Regions from separate parts of the Achromobacter sp. GQ309 genome, predicted to be linked through region 3. Evidence: predicted binding sites of a transcription regulator. Region 3 holds the regulator's gene; each other region holds the start of a gene.
The links. The regulator FNR, encoded in region 3, switches genes on or off when oxygen is low (the NO sensors DNR and NnrR bind a similar motif). The targets are predictions, from matches to a motif close to TTGATNNNNATCAA.
Positions count from the first base shown of each region.

Region 1: a site for FNR is predicted at 3,676-3,689, ahead of AC6CIE_RS04485 (ribonucleoside triphosphate reductase). Genes of this name have one in related genera too.
Region 2: a site for FNR is predicted at 2,937-2,950, ahead of AC6CIE_RS15120 (universal stress protein). Genes of this name have one in related genera too.
Region 4: a site for FNR is predicted at 1,757-1,770, ahead of dsrO (sulfate reduction electron transfer complex DsrMKJOP subunit DsrO). Genes of this name have one in related genera too.

Region 1 covers NZ_JCAXDP010000001.1:964,198-969,947, reverse strand. The annotation lists gene AC6CIE_RS04500 (catalase) at 1-2,337, opposite strand, end outside; gene AC6CIE_RS04495 (hypothetical protein) at 2,351-2,965, opposite strand; gene AC6CIE_RS04490 (DUF3325 domain-containing protein) at 3,250-3,600, shown strand; gene AC6CIE_RS04485 (ribonucleoside triphosphate reductase) at 3,767-5,750, shown strand, end outside.
Region 2 covers NZ_JCAXDP010000004.1:403,594-409,343, forward strand. The annotation lists gene metW (methionine biosynthesis protein MetW) at 1-535, shown strand, start outside; gene AC6CIE_RS15115 (muropeptide transporter) at 624-1,904, shown strand; gene AC6CIE_RS15120 (universal stress protein) at 1,962-2,825, opposite strand; gene AC6CIE_RS15125 (trimeric intracellular cation channel family protein) at 3,050-3,688, shown strand; gene AC6CIE_RS15130 (GntR family transcriptional regulator) at 3,848-4,519, shown strand; gene AC6CIE_RS15135 (LamB/YcsF family protein) at 4,534-5,301, opposite strand; gene AC6CIE_RS15140 (5-oxoprolinase subunit C family protein) at 5,315-5,750, opposite strand, start outside.
Region 3 covers NZ_JCAXDP010000001.1:528,719-534,468, reverse strand. The annotation lists gene clpB (ATP-dependent chaperone ClpB) at 1-2,004, opposite strand, end outside; gene AC6CIE_RS02505 (gamma-glutamylcyclotransferase family protein) at 2,143-2,577, shown strand; gene fnr (fumarate/nitrate reduction transcriptional regulator Fnr) at 2,675-3,403, shown strand; gene AC6CIE_RS02495 (hypothetical protein) at 3,418-4,587, shown strand; gene AC6CIE_RS02490 (ArsR/SmtB family transcription factor) at 4,663-5,100, shown strand; gene AC6CIE_RS02485 (SRPBCC family protein) at 5,001-5,450, shown strand; gene AC6CIE_RS02480 (DUF899 domain-containing protein) at 5,530-5,750, shown strand, end outside.
Region 4 covers NZ_JCAXDP010000007.1:39,480-45,229, reverse strand. The annotation lists gene AC6CIE_RS21335 (pirin family protein) at 67-930, opposite strand; gene AC6CIE_RS21330 (DNA-deoxyinosine glycosylase) at 1,102-1,650, shown strand; gene dsrO (sulfate reduction electron transfer complex DsrMKJOP subunit DsrO) at 1,835-2,608, shown strand; gene nrfD (NrfD/PsrC family molybdoenzyme membrane anchor subunit) at 2,628-3,662, shown strand; gene AC6CIE_RS21315 (tetrathionate reductase subunit A) at 3,820-5,750, shown strand, end outside.

The DNA of each region.
Region 1 (5,750 bases), 440 kb from region 3:
CGGATGGCGGTGTTTGCCCAGCGCCGCGATGAACGCCTGCGGATCTTCCCCGCCCAGCAGCAGACCGCCATCGTTCGGATCGGGATCGATGCCTGCGGCCGCGTAGACCTGCACGCCGTCGCCAATACCCATCAGCGTCTTGCCGTGCCGGTAGGCATCACGCAGGAACTCAAGCGCCCGACCGTCGGCAGCCAGGAGCGCCGCGGCATCCGCGCCGCCCGCCACCACCGCCCCGTCGAACACGCCGGACGGATGGTTGTCCAGCGACGCATCCGCATCGAACGCGCCGCCGTCGGCGGTCTGGACGGGACCAATGCGCTGACCCACCAGCCGCACGACGGCGCCCGCCTGAATCAGCGCGTCGGCCACCGCGGATACGGATTTGCCATCCACGCCTTCAGCCGCCAGGATGGCGACCTTGCGCGTAGCTACGCTGCCGTCGCCCGGCCGCGCGGTCAGGGACAGCGATGGCGACACCTGCACTTCGGGCTTGGGCGGGTTCTTTATGGCGCGCGGCAACGGGTCCGGCAGGGCCATGCCGAGCTGATCGGCCACCCCTTGGGCCAACTCGTCGGACACGTTGCGCAGGGACGCCACCATGCGCTGGCGGATCTGCGGCACGGTCACCTTGCTGAGCTCGAACGCGAAGGCATCGACGATGTGCTTGCGCTCCCAGGCGGTCTGGCTGTCGTAGAACAGCGTGGCCTGGTTGTAGTGCTCGGCAAACTTTTCGGGATGCCCGCGCAATTCGTCGCTCGTCACCGGTTCCGGGAACGACACGAAGCCGTCCATGCCCGCCTGGAACGGGCAGCCGCCGGCCAGCGAATTGGGCTCATAGGCCACCCGGCCGCGATGGATGGCTTGGCGGTGCATGCCGTCGCGCTGGTTGTTGTGCACCGGCGCCAGCGGCGCGTTGATGGGAATCTCGTGGAAGTTCGGGCCGCCCAAACGCGAGATCTGCGTGTCGACGTAGGAATGGATGCGGCCAGCCAGCAGAGGGTCATTCGTGAAGTCCACGCCGGGCACCACGTGCGCGGCGCAGAACGCCACCTGCTCGGTCTCGGCAAAAAAGTTGTCGGGGTTGCGGTCCAGCACCATGCGGCCAATCGGCACGACCGGCACCAGTTCCTCGGGCACGATCTTGGTGGCGTCCAGCACGTCGAAGCTGAAACCTTCGGCCTGATCTTCGGTGAAGACCTGCACACCCAGTTCCCATTCAGGGCCATGGCCCGCGTCGATCGCTTCCCACAGATCGCGCCGGTGATAGTCCGGGTCCGCGCCCGACACCTTGACCGCCTCGTTCCACACCTGCGAATGCGTGCCCAGGATCGGGTTCCAGTGGAATTTCACCAGCCGCGATTCGCCCTGCGCGTTGACGAAGCGGAACGTGTGCACGCCAAAGCCCTGCATCATCCGGTAGCTGCGCGGAATGGCGCGGTCCGACATCGCCCACATCAGCATGTGCGTCGATTCGGGCATGAGCGACACGAAGTCCCAGAAGGTGTCGTGCGCGGAAGCCGCCTGCGGCATGCCATGGTGCGGCTCGGGCTTGACCGCGTGAACCAGGTCCGGGAACTTCATTGCGTCCTGGATGAAGAACACCGGCATGTTGTTGCCGACCAGATCCCAGTTGCCCTCGTCCGTGTAGAACTTCACGGCAAAGCCGCGCACGTCGCGCGCCGTATCCTTGGACCCGCGCTCGCCAGCCACGGTCGAAAATCGCACGAAGACCGGGGTCCGCTTGCCGGCCTCGGCAAACAGCGACGCAGCGGTCAGGTCCGTCAGCGGCTTGTAGCACTCAAAGTAGCCGTGGGCAGCCGAGCCGCGCGCGTGCACGATGCGCTCGGGGATGCGCTCGTGGTCGAAATGCGTGATCTTTTCACGCAGGATGAAGTCCTTCAGCAGCGCCGGCCCGCGCAGCCCTGCTTTCAGCGAGTGCTGGTTGTCGCTGATGCGCACGCCCTGGTTGGTGGTCAGGGCTTGGCCGCCGCCGTCCGCGCGCACGCGGGGCAACGTACCGTCATTCTGGTTTACGCCCGGCGTGGCGGCGTCGCCCGTCTTGTCCGAGACTTCCTTCTCGGACAGCGAGCTTGCGCCCACGGCGGGGTCCACCGTGCCCACGTGTGCGCCAGCGTAGGGACAGCGCGCGGCCTGCTCGCCGTACTCCGCTTCCTTGTTGGCGTTATGGGGGATGGCGCCTGTGGTGGCGCCCACGGCAGCCGCGCGCTGGAGCGCGGGGTGGGTCGGCTTGCCGGCGGGACCGGTGGCCGGACCGCTGTCGGTATTCATGTAGGCGGTGTCGAGCGCGCCGCCCTTTGCTGGCTTCTTGCTTGCCATGATTTTTTTCTCCTTAATGGGTCAGCATCGTTTCGCGCGCCTGCTCGGCACGGGACGCACCAATGGCGGTTTCCACCTTCTTTACCTCTTCGGGCGGCGGCAGCACGGCCGGGAAGCCCAGCGACTCGATCCACAGCTCGCGCGACCAGCCTTGCGTGTGATACAGGTGATGGTCCTCATCGGTAGCCACGGCGTCATAGGCCTGTTTCAGGATCTTGGCTTCTTCGCCCGATTGCTGCTCGGCAATCAGCCCGATCAGCGACCAGTTGGCGTGGTCCTTGGTCTCTGCCAGCACCACGCATTCGGTCGCCACCAGTTGAGCCGCGGCCGGGTCGCCGGCGTTGATGGCCATCTTCATCGCCCGCACCAGCGATTCGCCCAGGTGACGCACCACGTCGCGGCCCGGCGACTTGGCCTGCGGGTCCAGCTTCAGTTGTTCGAACACCGTCAACAACACACGGCGATGGGTGCGGGTTTCTTCCAGATACCCCAGCCATTCTTTCTTCAGGTCTTCATTGATGGCACAGCTGACCGCAGTCTCGTAAATGGCAAGGCCGCCGATCTCGGTTTCCAGCGCCTGGTACAGCAGCTCCTTGATCTGGCGGGCGTTTCCGGCTTTGCGTTTCATGGTTGGGCTCCTTGTCGTAGGTCATCAACGATGCGCACGGCGGGCGATCGCTTCCGATGGAGGCGCGAACACAGCAATTCGCGTTCCCGAGGCTGCGTCCGCCGAACCGGGCAGGCGATTGCCGCCGTGAGAGCAGTGGCGGCCCGGAAGCTGTGCAGAAAATACAAAGCGCTCCAAAGCCGGACGCCGCGCCGATTCCCGTAGAATCGGGGGCATTACCCACAACAGCGCAAGGGCTTCGCGCCACCCGGCAGGCACAGCGACCCGCGCAACAAAGCAGCCGCATGACCATGAACGACCTCTGCGCCATCGCGATGGCCTTGCTGCTGACCTACGCCGGCATGGCTTGCCTGGCGCTTGCCACCCCCCGTCACTATCACCAGGTCTGGACGCGCAATCCGCACGCCGGCCACACGCGCGTCCTGCGCGGCGCCGGGGTCCTGTTGATGGGGCTGGCCATCCTTCCCTGCGTGGGCCTGTGGGGCGACGTGCTGGGGATGGTGGTCTGGCTGGGCTGGCTGTCCGCAGGCGCGCTGCTGTGGTTCGGCCTGCTGTCATGGGCCCCGCGGCCGGCCGCCGGCACGGCGGCGGTCGCGGTGGCGATTTCCCTGCTGGGCGTGAGCATCGGCTTCTGATCCGGCCGGGCCGGCCGCAGGCGCCGGGTGCGACCGATCGCCGCATTGCGCAAATTCACGACGGTTTTCGGCCATTTGATGCGGGTCAACCGGCATCCAGATCCAGCGGTTCCAGCACCATATGTGGTGATAGAGTCTTCGCACTCCACTACATATGGTGCCAACAATGGAAATCCAACACATCCTCAAGCGTGACGGCCGCGTCGTTGCATTCGATAGCGAGAAGATCGCGCAAGCCATGGCGGCGGCGGGCCAAAGCACCGGGGAGTTGGACCTGCAAGGCGCACGCGCGCTGACCGGCACCGTCATCGCAAAGCTGGACGGCAACGTCTGCCCCGGCGTCGAAACCATTCAGAACCGCGTCGAAGACGTGCTGGTCCAGGCAGGCCACTGGCGCACGGCGCGCGCCTACATCGTCCACCGCGAGCAGCACGCCCGCCTGCGTTCGCTTCGCCATACGCTGGTCGACGTCGAAAGCGCCATGGAAGAGTATCTGGAACAGCGCGATTGGCGCGTCAACGCCAACGCCAACCAGGGCTACAGCCTGGGCGGCCTGATCCTGAACGTCGCCGGCAAGGTCACCGCCAACTACTGGCTCTCCAACGTCTTCACGCCGGAAGCCGGCCAGGCCCACCGCGAAGGCGACATCCACATCCACGACCTGGACATGCTCAGCGGCTACTGCGCCGGCTGGTCGCTGCGCCAGTTGCTGACCGAAGGCTTCAACGGCATTCCCGGCAAGGTCGAGTCCACGCCCCCGAAGCACATGTCGGCCGCTATCGGCCAGATCGTCAACTTCCTGGGCACGCTGCAGAACGAATGGGCCGGCGCGCAGGCGTTCAGCTCGTTCGACACCTACATGGCGCCCTTCATCCGCCGCGACGCGATGACCTACGCGGACGTCAAGCAATCCATCCAGGAACTCATCTTCAACCTGAACGTGCCCAGCCGCTGGGGCACACAAACGCCCTTCACCAACCTCACGTTCGACTGGACCTGCCCGGCAGACCTGAAGGACCAGATCCCTTACGTGGGCGGCGAGGAAATGCCGTTTTCCTACGGCGACCTGCAGGCCGAGATGGACATGATCAACCGCGCGTACATCGAGGTCATGATGGCCGGCGACGCGAAGGGCCGCGTGTTCACGTTCCCCATCCCCACGTACAACATCACGCCCGATTTCGACTGGGACCATCCCAATACCGAGCGCCTCTTTGAAATGACGGCGCGCTACGGATTGCCGTACTTCCAGAATTTCCTGAACTCCGACCTGGAGCCGCACATGGTGCGCTCCATGTGCTGCCGCCTGCAGCTCGACCTGCGCGAACTCCTCAAGCGCGGCAACGGCCTCTTCGGTTCGGCCGAGCAGACCGGGTCGGTCGGCGTGGTGACCGTGAACTGCGCCCGGCTGGGCCATACCTGCCGCGGCGACGAAGCCCGGCTGTTGGAGCGGCTGGACTACCTGCTGGCGCTGGGCCGCGACGTGCTGGAAACGAAGCGCAAGGTCGTGCAGCGCTACATCGACCAGGGCCTCTACCCCTACACCCGCCGTTACCTGGGCACGCTGCGCAACCACTTCAGCACGCTGGGCGTGAACGGCATCAACGAGATGATCCGCAACTTCACGGACGATGCCGAAGACGTGACCACGCCCGCCGGCCACGCCTTTGCGGTGCGCCTCCTGGACCGCGTGCGCCAGCGCATGACCGAATTCCAGGAAGAAACCGGCCACCTCTACAACCTTGAAGCCACGCCGGCCGAGGGCACCACGTACCGCTTCGCCCGCGAAGACCGCAAGCGCTACCCCGGCATCCTGCAAGCGGGTACGGACGCCCAGCCCTACTACACGAACTCCAGCCAGTTGCCGGTGGGCTACACGGACGATCCCTTCCACGCGCTGCAACTGCAGGAAACGCTGCAAAGCAAGTACACGGGCGGCACCGTGCTGCACCTGTACATGAACGAGGCCGTGTCCACCGCCGAGGCCTGCAAGCAACTCGTGCGCCGCGCGCTCACCAACTTCCGCCTGCCTTACATCACGGTCACGCCAACGTTCTCCATCTGCCCGAATCACGGCTACCTGGCCGGGCACCACGAGTTCTGCCCCAAGTGCGACGCCGAACTGCTGGCCAAGCAATCGTCTTGCTGCA
Region 2 (5,750 bases), on a different contig from region 3:
CAGCCGCGTCCTGGACCTGGGGTGCGGCGACGGCGCGCTGCTGGCGCACCTGCGCGACCATCGCCAGGTCAAGGGAGCCGGCGTCGAACTCGACGACACCTGCGTGATCGCCTGCGTGCGTCGCGGCGTCGAGGTCATCCAGCAGAACCTGGAAGACGGCCTGGCGCTCTTTGACGACAAGCAGTTCGACACCGTCGTGCTGTCGCAGACGCTGCAGTCCATGCACCGCACGGAGCACATCCTGCGCGAAATGGCCCGCGTGGCGCGCTACGGCGTGGTGTCGTTTCCCAACTTCGGCTACTGGCCGCACGGCTGGGCCATCCTGCGCGGCCGCATGCCCGTGACGGGGCAGATGCCGTACCAGTGGTACAACACGCCGAACATCCATCTGTGCACGTTGCGCGATTTCGAACAGCTTGCGGGCGAAGTGGGCCTGCGCATCCTGGAACGCGCCACCTTCAACGAAGGCAAGGAAGTGAAGGCGTTCCCCAGCTGGCGCAGCACGCTGGCCGTGTACCGCTTTGCTTCGCCCTGACAATCATCCCCCTGACATTCCGACACGCATCCTCCTGACGGCGCGGGGCAACAGGCCCTAAAATGCCGCAAGCCCGCGGCCGGCGCCCGTGACGCCGCTGGCCAAGTTTCAGGAGACCGTCATCACCGCTGTATCCAACGTCTACACCAGCCCGCGCGTTGCCCCCTTGCTGGTGCTGGGCTTTGCCAGCGGGCTGCCGCTGGCCCTGACCAGCGGCACCTTGCAGGCCTGGGCCACCGTCGAAGGCGTGCCGCTGCAGGAAATCGGTTTCCTCACCCTGGTAGGCACGGCCTACACCATCAAATTCCTCTGGGCGCCGTTCGTCGACCGGTTTGCGCCGCCTGTGCTGGGCCGGCGCCGTGGCTGGATGCTCGTGACGCAGCTGCTGCTGGCGGTGGCCATCATGGCGATGGGCACGCTTTCGCCGTCGTCCACGCTGATGGCGCTGGCCGTGCTGGCCGTGCTGGTTGCCTTTCTGTCCGCCACGCAGGACATCGCCTTCGACGCCTATTGCACGGACGTGCTGCGCAAGGACGAGCGCGGCGCGGGCGCGGCCATCCGGGTCATGGGATACCGGCTTGCCATGATCGCGTCCGGCGGTCTGGCGCTGATCATGGCGGATCAGTGGATAGGGTGGGGCAACACCTATATGGTGATGGGCGGGCTGATGCTGCTATGCGCACTGGCCACGCTGTGGGCGCCCGAGCCCGAGCACATCGCGCGTCCGCCGCGCACCCTGCGCGAGGCGGTGAATGAGCCGCTCCGCGAATTCTTCATGCGCCGTGGCGCGATGGAAGTGCTGCTGCTGATCGTGCTGTACAAACTGGGCGACGCGTTCGCCGGGGCCCTGTCCACCACGTTTCTGATCCGCGGCGCGGGGTTCACGCCGACAGAGGTCGGCACCGTGAACAAGGTGCTGGGGCTGGCGGCCACCATCATTGGCGCGCTGGCGGGCGGGTCGCTGATGGCGCGCTGGGGGCTGTACCGGTCGCTGATGGCGTTCGGCCTCTTGCAGGCAGTGTCGAATCTGGCGTACTGGCTGATCGCGGTCAGCCCGAAAAACCTGTGGCTGATGGCAACCGGCGTGGGCATCGAGAACCTGTGCGGCGGCCTGGGCACGGCGTCATTCGTGGGTCTGCTGATGGCGCTGTGCCACCAGCGGTTCTCCGCCACACAATTTGCGCTGCTGTCGGCGCTGTCGGCCGTGGGCCGCACCTATCTGGCCGGCCCGTTGACGCCGCCGCTGGTCGAATACCTGGGATGGCCCGGGTTCTTCCTGCTGACGGTGGCCATTGCCCTGCCGGGACTCGTGCTGCTGCGCAAGCTGCGCGGCACGATCGAGACCATGGAAAAGCAGGGCGAGTCGTAGCCGACCGATCGCAAAAAAAGGCGGCGCACAAGCGCCGCCTTTTTGCTGGCCGAAAACCTATTCTTCGCCGCTCAGCCGGACGATCAGCACGTCGCTGGGCAGGGATTCCAGCAGCCGCTCGGCCACGCTGCCGATGGCGGTGCGCAGGATGCCGGTGCGGCCGTGGGTGCCGGTGACGACCAAGTCGGAGCGGTGGTTGAACGAGTAGTCGGACAGCACGGTTTCGGGCTGGCCGGCTTCGAGCACGACCTTGGTCGGGCGGCCCTTGGGAAGTTCGGGCGTTTCGGCGATGAAACGCTCGGCGCACTGTTCGGCGGTTCGATACAGGTTGTCGACGACGCCGTCGTCCGGCTTGCTCACGCTCTGGAACGGCACTTCATACGCGTTGAACAAGGTGATGTCCGCATTGGGCACCAGTTGCAGCGCGGCGCGCAGCGCCTGGCGCGAACCGTCCGAGAAGTCGGTGGCGACCAGTACGTCGCGGTAGGGCCGGCGGGGGCGGTTCTTGACCACCAGCACGGGCTGACGCGCCTGGCGGGCCAGCTTTTCGACCGTGGTGCCGAGCAGCAGGCGGCCCAGCGTTTCCTGGCGGGCGATGCCGGCCACGATCAGCGAGCAGCCATACGCGTCGGCGGTTTCCATGATGCTGGCGACGGGGTCGCCCTTGGTGACCACGACTTCCGCCGGCACGTTGGCGGCGGCGACGTCTTCGGCGAGTTCGCGTTCGACGAGGGCCTTGTGGTCCGGCGACAGGCGGCGCCAGACGGGGGTGGTGAGCGGCGTGGCATGGGATTCCATGACATGCAGCATGATCAGCTTGGTGTTCAGTTCCTTGGTCAACTGCAGGGCGCGGTCGAGGGCTCTGTCGCCGCGCGCACTCAGGTCGGTGGCCAGAAGGATGGGGCCAATTTGCTGGGTCATACCTAATCTCCCGGTTACGGCCAGAGGGGCGGCTCCCGCGTCCGCGCTGCCTGGCCCAGTAGCGCCCGGTCGGGCACGTCTCCATTGTCTCGCCGCGAAACGAGACCGGAGTTGATCGTTGTCAACGCAGGTTTGAGGGTACGGGATGATGCGCGCGCAGGCAATGGCGCGCCCGCCGGCAAGGCTCAATACAATGGGGCCTGCCCAAGCTACCCCCCCCACGTATGTTTACCGATCTGTCGCCCGCCCTGCTGCACACGCTGTACCTGGTCGCCATCGTTGCCGAAGCCATGACGGCCGCACTGTCGGCGGGGCGGCGCGACATGGACTGGATGGGCGTCTGCATCATCGCGTGCGTGACGGCGCTGGGCGGCGGATCGCTGCGCGACGTGCTGCTGGGGCACTATCCGCTGACCTGGGTCGTGCATCCCGAGTACCTGTGGATGACGGGCGGGGCAGCGATCCTGACCGCGCTGATCGCGCCGGTCATGCGCCGCTTGCGCAGCGTGTTCCTGCTGGCTGACGCGCTGGGTCTGGTGGCGTTCACGGTCATCGGCTGCCAGGTGGCGCAGATGATGCAGTTGCCGATCACCGTCGTGCTGATCAGCGGCATGATCACCGGGTGCGCCGGCGGGGTGCTGCGCGACGTGCTGTGCAACGAGGTGCCGCTGCTGTTCCGCAAGGAACTCTACGCCAGCGTGTCGCTGGTGACCGGCGCACTGTATCTGGGCTCGATGTCGCTCGGCCTGTCGGCCAACGCGTCGGTGCCCATCGCGCTGGCCGCGGGGCTGACCATGCGCCTCATGGCCCTGCGCTTCAACTGGCAAATGCCCAAATTCGTCTACCGCGACGACTGGGACTGACCGCGCCAGGCGGTCAAATTCATCCTTCCCGCCCTGCCCGCAGACGGCCATGCGATGCCGTGTCTATTGTGTGAAACATTATTTCTATTTCTGTTTCAATAGATTTCTAGTATCTTGTCTGGGTCTCATAGCTTGCATACGCAGTAAAAGGGGAGCCGATTGGACGTCAAAGCGCCCGCCACGATTCCGTATTTCCTACAGGAACAGATTCGTGAGTTGATAGTGAACGGCACTATCCGGCCCGGGCAGCCGTTACGGGAACAGGAACTGGAACAGCGCTTCGGCACCAGCCGCAGCCCCATCCGGGAAGCGCTGCGTCTGTTGGAACTGAGCGGGCTGGTGACGCACATCCAGCGCAAGGGGTTCCGGGTCACCCTCTACACCGAAACCCAGATCCGCCATCTGTACATGCTGCGCGCGGAGCTGGAAGCCTATTGCATCCGGCAGGTCGCCGAGATGCCCGATCTGAGCGCGCTGGTGGCCGAACTGACCACACAGCATGAGGCGATCGTCGCCGCGATGGGCCGCTTCGATGGGCGCGGCTTCATTGCCGCCTCGCGCGATTTTTACCTGGCCGCCGCGCGCTTTACCGGCAATGCGCCGCTGACCAGCATGCTCGGCAAGGTGTACGAACAGATCGAGCCGTTGCGCCACATGCTGGCCAGCAGGTCACTGGAGGCCAACAGGATTCCGATCTATACGGAAGGCGTCATCCAGGCCCTGCGCGTCCGGGATTTCGACCACGCCGCGGCGTTGACGCGCAAGTACGTGGTGCAGGTGCTGCCCGACATCGTGCGGGCGTACCGCGAGGCATCGCTCGAGGACGCCTAGCTATTGCGCCCGCCTTAGCCGCGGGGCGGCGTGCGCACCTCGATGCCCGCCTGCTCCAGCGCGCTGCGGATGCCATTGGCAAAGACCAGCGCGTTGGGCTGGTCGCCATGGATGCAAAGCGTGTCGGCCTGCACCGGCACATCCTTGCCGTCCACCGACCGCACCAACCCTTCCCGCACCATCCGCACCACCTGCGCGACGGCCACATCCACGTCTTCGATCATGGCGCCTGCGCGCGTGCGCGGGGTAAGAGAACCGTCGTTCTGGTAGGAGCGGTCCGCGAAGACTTCATTGGCGGCCGACAGCCCAACGGCGCGCGCCGCATCGATCAGTTTGCTGCCCGCCAGCCCGTACAGGATCAGCGAGGCGTCCACGTCCTTGACCGCCTGGCAGATGGCTTTTGCCAGCGGTTCGTCCTTGGCTGCCATGTTGTAGAGGGCGCCGTGCGCCTTCACGTGATGCAGCCGCGCGCCCTGCGAGGCCGCCACGCCGGCCAGTGCGCCGATCTGGTACACGACGATGTCATAGGCCTCGTCCGGACTGATCTGGATGACGCGGCGGCCAAATCCCGCCAGGTCCTGCAGGCTGGGGTGGGCGCCCAGCGCCACCCCTCGCGCCAATGCCGCGGCCACGGTCTTGCGCATGGTGGCCGGGTCGCCGCCGTGAAAGCCACAGGCAATGTTGGCGGAGCTGACGAACTGCAGCACTGCCGCGTCGTTGCCCATGGTCCAGGCGCCATAGCTTTCGCCCATGTCGCAATTGAGGTCGATGCGGGTGGTCATAACGAATTCCTTTCTAGGCCAGCAGCGCGCGCAGCGGTTCAAGCGCGGCGTGCAGTTGGGCAAACGCGCGCTCGCGCTCGCCGTCCAGGCGCTGCGCTTCTTCCAGCTCGATCCGCTGGAAACGCAGCGTCTGGCCGGGCGCGGACTGCGCCAGGGCGGGCAGATCCACGGTGGCGATCTGCGCAATCTTGGGATAGCCGCCGGTGGTCTGCCGGTCGGCCATGAGGATGATGGCCTCGCCGCCCGAAGGCACCTGCACGGTGCCGAAACAGGCCGCTTCGGACAGCATCTGCCGCGGCTGGTTCATGGCGAGCGGGCGGCCGACCAGTCGGTAACCCATGCGGTCCGACTGCGGACTGATGCGGAAATCCGACTCCGCAAACGCGCGGCGGCTGCTTTGCGAGAACTCCGGCCAGTGCACGCCGGGCAAAAAGCGGATGAATTCGCGC
Region 3 (5,750 bases):
GCCCTCTTCGTAGCCCACGTATCCGGGCGGCGCGCCGATCAGCCGCGCCACCGAATGCTTCTCCATGAACTCGCTCATGTCGATGCGGATCATGTGCTCTTCAGAGTCGAACAGGAACTCAGCCAGCGCGCGCGTCAGCTCGGTCTTGCCCACGCCGGTGGGGCCCAGGAACAGGAACGAGCCATACGGCCGCGCCGGATCCGCCAGCCCCGCACGCGAACGGCGGATGGCGTCGGACACGAGGCGCACGGCCTCGTCCTGACCCACCACGCGCTTGTGCAGGAACTCTTCCATGTGCAGCAGCTTTTCGCGTTCGCCCTGCATCATCTTCGACACCGGAATGCCGGTGGCGCGCGACACGACTTCGGCGATTTCCTCGGCGCCGACACGCGTGCGCAAGAGGCGCGGACGCAATTCGTCGCCTTCGGCGTTTTCGGCGGCCTCGGCAGCGCCCACCTCGGCGGCCTTCAGACGTGCCTCAAGATCCGGCAGCTTGCCGTATTGCAGCTCGGCCAGCTTGTCGAATTGGCCCTTGCGCTGCAGTTCCGCCATTTCGGCGCGGACGCTGTCGATCTCTTCCTTGATGGCTTGCGTGCCTTGCACCGCGGCCTTCTCGGCCTTCCAGATTTCCTCGAAGTCGTTGTACTCGCGCTGCAGCTTTTGCAGCTCGTCCTCGATGACGCCCAGGCGGCGCTTGGAGGCGTCGTCCGTTTCCTTCTTGACGGCCTCGCGCTCGATCTTGAGCTGGATGATGCGGCGGTCCAGCTTGTCCATCACTTCCGGCTTGGAGTCGATTTCCATGCGGATGCGCGCGCCGGCTTCGTCGATCAGGTCGATGGCCTTGTCGGGCAGGAAGCGGTCGGTGATGTAGCGATGCGACAGCTCGGCGGCCGCGACGATGGCCGGGTCGGTGATCTCGACGCCGTGGTGGATTTCGTAGCGCTCCTGCAAGCCGCGCAGGATGGCGATGGTGGATTCCACGTCGGGTTCGTCGACCAGCACCTTCTGGAAGCGCCGCTCAAGCGCCGCGTCCTTCTCGATGTACTTGCGGTATTCGTCCAGCGTGGTGGCGCCGATGCAATGCAGCTCGCCGCGCGCGAGCGCCGGCTTGAGCATGTTGCCCGCATCCATCGCGCCTTCGGCCTTGCCCGCACCCACCATGGTGTGCAGCTCGTCGATGAACACGATGTTGCGGCCGTCGTCCTGGCCCAGCTCTTTCAGCACGGCCTTCAGGCGCTCTTCGAACTCGCCGCGGAACTTGGCGCCCGCCAGCAGCGCCGCCAGGTCCAGCGACAGCACGCGCTTGCCGCGCAGGGTCTCGGGCACTTCGTCGTTGACGATGCGCTGCGCCAGGCCTTCGACGATGGCGGTCTTGCCGACGCCGGGTTCGCCGATCAGCACGGGATTGTTCTTGGTCCGGCGCTGCAGGATCTGGATGGTGCGGCGGATTTCGTCGTCGCGGCCGATGACCGGATCCAGCTTGCCCTGGCGGGCTCGCTCGGTCAGGTCCAGCGTGTACTTGGAAAGGGCCTCGCGGTTGGCTTCGCCTTCGGCGCCCGACACGTTCTCGCCGCCGCGCACGGCGTCGATCGCCGCTTCCAGGGCCTTTTTCTGCAGGCCCGCGTCGCGCAGAATGCGGCCGGCTTCACCCTTGTCGTCGGCCAGCGCGAGCAGGAAGAGTTCGCTGGCGATATAGGTGTCACCGCGGCGGGAGGCTTCCTTGTCGGTACGGGTCAGCACGCCCTGCAGGTCGCGGCCCACCTGCACGTTGTCTTCGCCCTGCACCTGCGGCAAGCCCTTCAGGGCGGACTCCAGGGCCGGGCCCAGTCGGTTGACCGCCACACCGGCACGCGCCAGCAAACTGCCCGCGCCGCTGTCGGAATCCGACAACAGGGCGGACAGCACGTGGACAGGTTCGATGTAGGGGTGGTCGTTGCGGGCGGCCAGACTTTGGGCGTCTGCCAACGCTTGTTGAAACTTGGTCGTCAGTTTGTCGAATCGCATAATGGTCGTATTGGCTTGTGGGGAGCCTGACCGATCCGTGCCGGCTGGCTCGATAACCTGAATATGTGGCCGGGTGAGACAATTTCAACACCCGGCGCCTCTCATGGTCTTCTTCGACGTGCACCAGCAAACAGAGCAATGAGCATATACGTTTTTGTGTACGGCACCCTACGGGCCGGCGAAATCAACGACCTCGCCCGGGCGGCCGCAGCGCGCGGTTTGCCGGCCGCCAGCCACGTCGGCGCGGCCAGCGTGCCCGGCATGCTGGTCGATTTTGGCGACTGGCCCGGGCTCATCCCCGTGCAGGACGGCCGGCGCGTGCGCGGCGACGTTTTCCAGGTGGAACCGGCGTTGATCGCCCTGATGGACGAGATCGAGGAATATCAGCCCGGCAAGCCCTGCTGCTTCGTGCGCCGCACGGTTACCGCCAGTCTGGAAGGCGCCGGCCCGACCAGTCTGCTGCCCTGCGAGTACTATCCGATCGACCCCGCGTTTCGGGCCGCGGCGGTCGATATCACCGGGGAAGACTGGATTGCTCATCGCCTTTCCAGAACAAAGCAGGACGCCCGGTAAGACACCCGTAGTAACAACGGACTACAATAGACGCCTGTCTCGTGCTTCACACCCGTTCCGGCGCCCGCCGTGCAATGGGCACTCTAAAGGTCATCGTATGCAAAAACGGGTCCCCATTGCCCCTGATGCCGCCCACTGTTCCACGTGCATGCTGGGTCACGTCTGCGTTCCCGTGGGCATGGCAGCCGCCGAAGTCGAAAAGCTGGACGAACTGGTCAAAGAGCGCGTCCGCGTGGAAAAAGGCAAGACGCTCTTTTCGCTGGATCATCCGCTCGACGCCGTCTACGGCGTGCGCTTCGGCAGCTTGAAAACGCAACTTGAAGACGCCACCGGCCAGATCCAGATCACCGGCTTCCATCTGCCCGGCGAGATCGTCGGCATGGACGGCATGCTGGATGGCAAGCACGTGTCGGCCGCCGTGGCCCTCGAAGATTCCGAGGTCTGCGTCATCCGCCTGAACGAAGTCGATCGCGTCGCGTCGCACCTGCCGTCGCTGCAACAGCAATTCCGCCGCCTCATGAGCCGCGAGATCACCCGCTCGCACCAGATGCTGGCGTCGCTGGGCTCCATGCGGTCGGAACAGCGCCTGGCCGCATTTCTGTTGAACCTCTCGCAGCGCTATGCGTCGCTGGGCTACTCGTCCACCGAGTTCGTGCTGCGCATGAGCCGCGAAGAAATCGGCAACTATCTGGGCCTGACGCTGGAAACGGTCAGCCGTCTGTTCTCGCGCTTTGCCCGCGACGGCCTCATCAAGATCAACCAGCGCGAAGTCCGCATCCTGGACCTGCCCGCGCTCAAGCAACTGCTGGGACTCGAAAGCTGCTGAGCGGTCGCCGCGCCATGCGCCGCGCGCCTGCCACATCCCTGACCCGCACGGCGCTGGCGGCCTCGCTCGCCCTGGCCACCCTGCTGGCTTGCGGCGCTGCGCATGCGCAGACGCCGCTGCCCGACCCCTACGACTACGACGAAGCCACGCCCGTGCCCAAGCGCGCGGCGCCGCTGCGCTGGCAGGCGGTTGAACTGGGCCGCCCCGGAAACCGGTACAAGATGCCGGTCTACGCCAACCGGGATCTGGCCAAGGACGACCTGCGCGGCATCAAGCAAGTGCTCATCGTCATCCACGGCGTCAAGCGCGACGCCGACAACTACTACGAAACCGCCGCCGCGCTGGTCGCCGCCGACCCGGCGCGCGCCGGCGACACGCTGGTGCTGGCCCCGCGGTTTTCCGGCTCGATCGACTCGGGCTTCGCGGGCATGGCCGCCTGGCGCAAGGCCAGCTGGGAAGACGGCCAGGAAAGCGTCCAGGCCACGGGCCGGCCCGCCCCCGTCACCTCGTTCCAGGTTTTGGACGACCTGCTGCGCAGCCTGGACGACCGCAAGCGCCTGCCGTCGCTCGCCGGCCTGGTGCTTGCCGGCCATTCGGCCGGCGCGCAGTTGGTGCACCGGTATGCGGTGCTGAACAACGTGGACGGGGTGTTGCGACGCGACGGCCTGACCCTGCGGTACGTGGTCGCCAACCCCTCTTCCTACCTGTACCTGACCAACGAAAGGCCACGCGCCGACGGCAAGGGCTACGCGCCCTACGAGCGCGGCATCTGCCCCACCTACAACCAGTACAAGTACGGCACGGACAAGCTGCCCGCCTACGCCGGCGAATCCGACGATTCCCGCCTCTTCGTGCGCTACGCGGCGCGCGATGTGGTCTACCTGCTGGGCGGCGCGGACAACAACCCCGAGCACCGGCTGCTGGACAAAGCCTGCGGCGCCGAAGCCCAGGGCGCCACCCGGCTGGCGCGCGGCACGGGCTACGTCCAGTACGAGCACGTGCTGGCCGCCCGAGGCTCCAAGCCCGTCCCCCTGCGTCACAGCGCCTTCGAAGTCGGCGGCGTGGGCCACGACGGCAAGCGCATGTTCGGCTCGGTCTGCGGCGTGCGAGCGCTGCTGGGCGGCGACGCCCCGGCCAGCAACACCGCCGCGGCCTGCGACATCATCAAGCCGCGCGGCAAGTAACGCGCTTCACCCCTAGGGAAAGTCCGAAGCCATCGCGCTTGACACGCGCTTGTGGCAGACCTAAAACTTAACCTTATGGTTAAGTTAAATGATGATGGTCTCGATGCCATCTTCTCCGCGCTGGCGGATGGCACGCGCCGCCGGGTGCTGGCGGACCTGGAACAGGGCTCGGCCTCGGTCAGCACCCTGGCCCGACCCCACGCCATATCCCTGCCCGCCTTTATGAAACACCTGCGGGTGCTGGAAGAGGCCGGCCTCATCGCGCGCGCCAAGGACGGGCGGGTCGTGCGCTGCACGCTGTCTCCCGAACCCATGCGCGCCGCCGCCGGCTGGCTGGCACGGTACGAAAGGTTCTGGACCGGCCAACTGGATTCGCTGGCGCGATATCTCTATCACGAAGAGGAAATCCACCCATGGAAAACCGAATCTCCCCCCTCGAGCTGCGGCTCCAGCGCCGCTTCGACGCCCCCGTCGAACGCGTCTGGCGAGCCTGGACCGACCCGCAAGCGCTGATGCGCTGGTTCGGCCCGGCAGGCACGCAACGCGTGTTGCTGGCCGAAACCGATGTGCGCGTGGGCGGCGCCTATGAAGTCGGCTTCATCACCGCAGACGGCGGGGAACACTACGCCAGCGGCCGCTACCAGGAAGTCGCGCTGCATCGCCGTCTGGTGTTCACCTGGGCATGGCGCGACACGCCGCAGGAAACCTCACTGATCACGCTGGACTTCACCTCGGCACACGGGGGCACCGAGCTTGCCTTCCTGCAGACACCGTTCGTCGACGAAGCCACCCGCGACGGCCACGAGAATGGCTGGTCCGGCGCCATGGACCGGCTGGCGGACCACCTGGCCGGCAAGGCCTGAACCTGGCGCCCCGGACCTGTCCGCCGGATCCGAACTTGACCCCCGGGTCCAAGCGCCCGGCACGCAAAGGAGACGCACGATGCAAACCGATCATCCCGTCGTATCCCGCCCCCAATGGACCGTTGCCCGCGAGGCGCTGTTGCGGCGCGAAAAGGAACTGACCCACGCCTCGGACGCCCTGGCCCGCGACCGCATGGCGCTGCCGTGGGTGCGAGTGGACAAGCCATACACCTTTGAGGGCGCGCACGGCATGCAAGGCCTGGATGCCCTGTTCCACGGCAGGCGCCAGCTCATCGTCTA
Region 4 (5,750 bases), on a different contig from region 3:
AACGCGACCGCGCCCGCATGCCGGTAACTGGCATGCGGGCGCGGGGTCACTGGCGGAGCGTTCGCCTCAATGCATCTGCCCGTACTTCCCAGCGTTGAAGTCCTGGATCGCCTCGACGATTTCCGCTTGCGAGTTCATCACAAAGGGCCCGTAGCCAACGACCGGCTCATCGATCGGCTCGCCGCTCAGGATCAGGAACACGGCGTCGTTATTCGCTTCGACCGTGATGTCCTCCCCCTCTTGCGAGAACAGCGCCAACTGCGCATCCCGCGCAACGGCTTCGCCGTTCACCAGGACCGTACCGCGCAGCATGACGAGCATGCTGTTGCGGCCCGCCGGAATCGGGAAGGTCGCCGTCTTACCCGCCGCCAGCTTCACATCCCAGACGTCCATCGGCGTAAACGTCCGCGCCGGACCCGTCTGGCCTCCGTAGCTGCCCGCGATCACGCGCAGCGAACCCGCGTCATCCGGCAGCGCCACGACCGGGATGTCCGCATTGAGAATGCCCTGATAGCCGGCCGGCGCCTTCTTGTCCTTGGCGGGCAGGTTGACCCAGAGCTGCACCATCTCCAGTTTTCCGCCCGTGCGGGTGAAGGCGTGGGAATGGAATTCCTCGTGCAGGATGCCGGAAGCCGCCGTCATCCACTGGACGTCGCCGGGGCCGATGACGCCGCCGTTGCCGGTGGAGTCGCGGTGTTCGACTTCGCCGCTGTAGACGATGGTCACGGTTTCGAAGCCGCGATGCGGGTGCTGGCCGACGCCGCGGGGCTGGCTGGCAGGGCCGAATTCGGCGGGGCCGGCGTAGTCCAGCAGCAGGAACGGGCTGGTGTCGCGGCCCTTGTCGTTGTACGAGAACATGGAGCGCACCGGAAATCCGTCGCCCACCCAGTGGGGACGGGGGCTGGCGTGCACGCCGAGGATCTTCTTCATGGTGAGGTTTCCTGTTGCGCGGCCCCTTCGGGGCCGTTCGTCATAGGCAAGAAGATAAGGGCGGAATGCCGATATCGGTAGTGCCCGTGGCTGATAAGCACTGTTCCATGCGGCGAACGATCATCACGGGGCGGCAGGGCACGCCCGCGCCGGGCGGGTATCCTTCCGGGCATGGACAAGATCAGGGACGAAACCGCGGCGGCGCGGTTTGAGACGGTGGTGACGGGATTTGCCCCGGTCGTGGGGGAGGGTGCGCGCGTGCTGGTGCTGGGCTCCATGCCCGGCGTGGCCTCGCTGCGGCAGGTGCAGTACTACGCGCATCCGCGCAATGCGTTCTGGCCCCTGGCAGCGCGGATCTTCGGGTTTGATTCGGGCCTGGCCTACGACGAGCGCTTGCGTGCGTTGCAGGCTAACGGCGTGGCGCTGTGGGATGTGTTGCGGGCCTGCGAGCGGCCGGGCAGTCTGGATGCCGACATCCGGGGCGATACGTTGGTGCCGAACGATTTCCAGGCATTCCTGACCCGCCATCCGTCCATCGTGCGCATCTGCTTCAACGGCGCGAAGGCCGCGGCAATGTTCCGGCGGCATGTGCTGCCGACGTTGCAGGCGCCCGGGCTCGACATTTACGAGCTGCCCTCGACCAGTCCCGCCCATGCGGCGGCCAGTTTCGAACAGAAACTGACGGCGTGGGCGCCGGCATTGAAACTCCCGACGCGCTGAATCAGCAAGCCACGGTCAGGCGGCATAACCCCGACTATTCGCTGCGCAGCCCTTCCGCAAGCCGCGCCTGCGCAACCCCCACCGCCGCCTCAACTCCGTCCCCCAATTGACAGATATCAAGGCTCTATATAACTACAGGTGATAAGTTAATTTCCGTAACACTTAAACGTTTCGGAGTTTAACGATGCGCACCCCCCACAGCCCCCCGGAAACGCCGCTCCCGGGCAAACGCGGTTTCCTGAAAGGGCTCCTAGGCCTGGGCGCCGCCGCCTCGGTCATTCCCATCCACGCCGAGGCCGCGCCGGGTCTCAATGGCCAACCGCCGCGCCGGCCTGGCATGGCCGGCAAGCGCTACGGCATGGTCGTCGACATGCGCAAGTGCATCGGCTGCCAGTCCTGTACGGTGAGCTGTTCGCTGGAAAACGTACCGCCCATCGGACAGTTCCGCACCACCGTCCTGCAGTACGAAGTCACGCCCGATACCGGCGGCCCCTGTTCGATGGTCATGCTGCCGCGCCTGTGCAACCACTGCGACAAGCCGCCCTGTGTGCCGGTCTGTCCGGTGCAGGCCACGTTTCAGCGCGAGGACGGCATCGTGCTGGTCGATAACGCGCGCTGCGTGGGTTGCGGCTATTGCGTGCAGGCCTGTCCCTATGACGCCCGCTTCATCAATCACGAGACCCAGACTGCGGACAAATGCACGTTCTGCGAGCACCGGCTGGAAGCCGGACTGCTGCCGGCATGCGTGGAAAGCTGTGTGGGCGGCGCGCGCGTGATCGGGGACATGAACGATCCGGACAGCGCGATATCCCGGCTGCTGGCCGAACACAAGGCCGACATCAAGGTGCTCAAGCCCGAGATGAAGACCGATCCCCACGTCTTTTACATCGGCCTGCCCGATGCGTTCGTGCACCAGGTCGACGGCCAGGCCGGCGTGCGCCTGGCGGGTGGTCACTGACACGGAAGGGGAGACTCTCATGCGAATTTCTGAATTGCTCACGCCGGTATACGACGCTGCCTGGTTGCCCTGGGCCGTGCAGTATTTCTTTCTGATCGGCATCAGCGCGACCACCGCGCTGACCGCCGCCTTTGCGACGTTCGGGCGGGCGGATTCCGCCCCGCGCCGCTTGCTGCCGGCGGCGGTGACGGTGCTGCTGGTCAGCGCCATCGCCGCGCCGGTGTCGTTGCTGGCCGACCTGCATCAGCCCGGCCGTTTCTGGCACTTCTATGCGGACATCACGCCGTGGTCGTGGATGTGGCTGGGGGCGTTGCTGCTGCCGGTCTTTGTGACGCTGGCGCTGCTGTTCTGCGCGGCGTGGTGGTGGGGGCGGATCGGGTGGCTGCGGGGGGTGGCGGCGGCGCTGGCGCTGTCGGCGCTGTCCATCCTGGTCTACACCGGGGCCGAGGTGATGGTGCTGCGCTCGCGGCCGTTGTGGCACACCGTGTTTCTGCCCGTGAACTTTGCGCTGACGGCCTGGCTGGGCGCGCTGGGCGCGATGTTCCTGGTGGGCCGCTGGCTGCCCGGCGGACTGCGCGCGTTGCCGGTGGAGATGCTGCGCCGGCTCAGCGTGACCGCGGTCGTGCTGATGGCGCTGGGCGCGGGGGCGTGGGTGCTGCTGGGCCTGCTGGGGCTGGATCCGTCCTTCGACGCTGCACTGCGGCTGTTTGCGGACTTTCCGATCTGGCGACTGAGCCTGGCGGGCGCCGTGATTACGGCCTTCTGCATCGTCGCACTGTTGCAACGGCCGGCGCGCACGCTGGCGTCGCCGCTGCCGTCCGCCGCGCTGGCGCTGACGATGCTGGGCGCGGCGTGGATTTTCCGCTGGGTGGTTTTCATGAGCGTGCAGGGCGTGCCCAAGTACGGCGCAGGACTCTACCTGTACGACATGCCGTGGGGCAGCGACGGGCTGCTCGGCATGGTGGGCGTGTTGGGGCTGTGCGTGGCGCTGATCACCGCCGTCACCTGGGCCCTGGACATCTTCCCCGCGCGCGCACGCGCCGTGGCCGCCTGAGCGCGCGCCGACACGACAGCACATGGAAAAGAAAGCAATGGACAAGCAACACGAAGGCGGCAAGCAACACGAAAGCGACAAGCGCCGCGAAGACGACACCCGCCGCAGCGCGGACGATGGCCCGGACCAGCCGCGCGACGAGGCACGGCGCAAGCTGATGATGCGCGGCGGCATGGTGGCCGGCGGCATGGCAGCGTTTGCGGCGGGCTATGGCGACACGGTCGTCAAGGCGGTGAAGGGCCTGGCGCAGGGCACCGCGGGCGTGCCGACGACGCACGCCGTGCGTGGCAATTCGCTGACGCCGGAGTTCCGCATCGATCCGCTGACCGGTGCGCTGAGCGCCCAGCCGGGCCAGATTGTCAGCCCGTCGAGCTGCCTGGGCTGCTGGACGCAATGCGGTGTGCGGCTGCGCGTGGATACCGCTGAGAACCGCATCCTGCGCGTGGCCGGCAACCCGTACCACCCGCTGGCCACGACGCGGCCTGCCGCGATGGACACGCCCGTGCGCGATGTCTATGCGCAACTGGGCGGCGACAGCGGGCTGGAAGGGCGCGCCACCTCGTGTGCGCGCGGTTCGGCCATGCTGGAACAGATGGACAGCCCGTACCGCGTGTTGCAGCCGATGAAGCGAGTGGGCAAGCGCGGCGACGGCAAATGGCAGACGATCAGCTTCGAGCACCTGGTGCAGGAAGTCTGTGAAGGCGGCGACCTGTTCGGCGAAGGCCACGTGGACGGCCTGCGCGCGATCTACGACCGCGAGACGCCGCTGGACCCGGCCAATCCGGAGTACGGCGCAAAGGTCAACCAGTTCCTCTTTACCGACGCATCCAACGAAGGGCGCACGCCGCTGATCCAGCGCTTCGCCGGCCAGTCGTTTGGCACGGTCAACTTCAGCAATCACGGCTCGTACTGCGGGCAGAGCTTCCGGGTGGGCGCGGGCGCGGCGCTGGGCGATCTGAAGGGCATGCCGCACGGCAAGCCGGACTGGGACAACGCGCGCTTTGGTCTGTTCATCGGCGCGGCGCCCGCGCAGGCCGGTAACCCCTTCCAGCGCCAGGCCCGCCAACTGGCCGAGGCGCGGGTGCGGCCTGGCGAATCGGCTTTCAACTATGTGGTCGTGTCGCCCGTGCTGCCTGCCTCGTCCAGCCTGTCGGCGGGATCGGGCAATGAATGGGTGCCGGTCAATCCGGCCAGCGATCTGGCGCTGGCGATGGGCCTGATCCGCTGGATTCTGGACAACGAACGTTTCGACGCGCGCATGCTGTCGCAACCCGGCCCGAACGCCATGAAGGCGGCGGGCGAGGCGGCGTGGACCAACGCGACGCATCTGGTGGTGGCCGAACCTGACCATCCTCGCCTGGGCGCGTTTCTGCGTGGCGCCGACATGGGCTGGGCGCGCCCGGCCGATGCGGACGAGAAATGGGAGGACGTGTATGTCGTGCGTCTGGCCGACGGCACGCTGGCGCCGCACACGACGGCGTCATCGGCCGAACTGTTTGTGGACGACACCATCGCCGCGCCCGGCATGGCAGGTAGCCCGGAGGCGCTGCGGGTGCGGACCTCGCTGTCCCTGCTGCGCGAGGAGTCGCGCCGCAAGACCCTGGACGAGTACGCCGCGCTTTGCGGGGTGCCGGCGGCCAAGATCGCGTCGCTGGCCGAACGCTTCACCAGCCACGGCAAGCGCGCCGTGGCCGATGCGCACGGCGGTACGATGAGCGGGTCGGGCTTCTACACCGCCTACGCCATCGCCATGCTGAACACGCTGGTAGGCAACCTGAACGTCGAGGGCGGACTGGTGCTGGATGCCGGGCCATTTCCGCCTTACGGCGCGGGGCCGCGCTACAACATCGCCGGCTTTGCCAACAAGGCCTCGCCCAAAGGCGTGTCGCTGTCGCGAAACCGCTTTCCGTACGAGAAGTCCAGCGAGTTCAAGCGCAAGAAGGCCGCGGGCCAGCCGGCGTACCCGGCGGCGGCGCCCTGGTATCCGGCTACCGGCGGACTCAGTTCGGAGATGCTGGCGTCGGCGCTGGCGGGCTATCCGTATCGCGCCAAGGTCTGGTTCAACCACATGAGCAACCCGGTGTACGG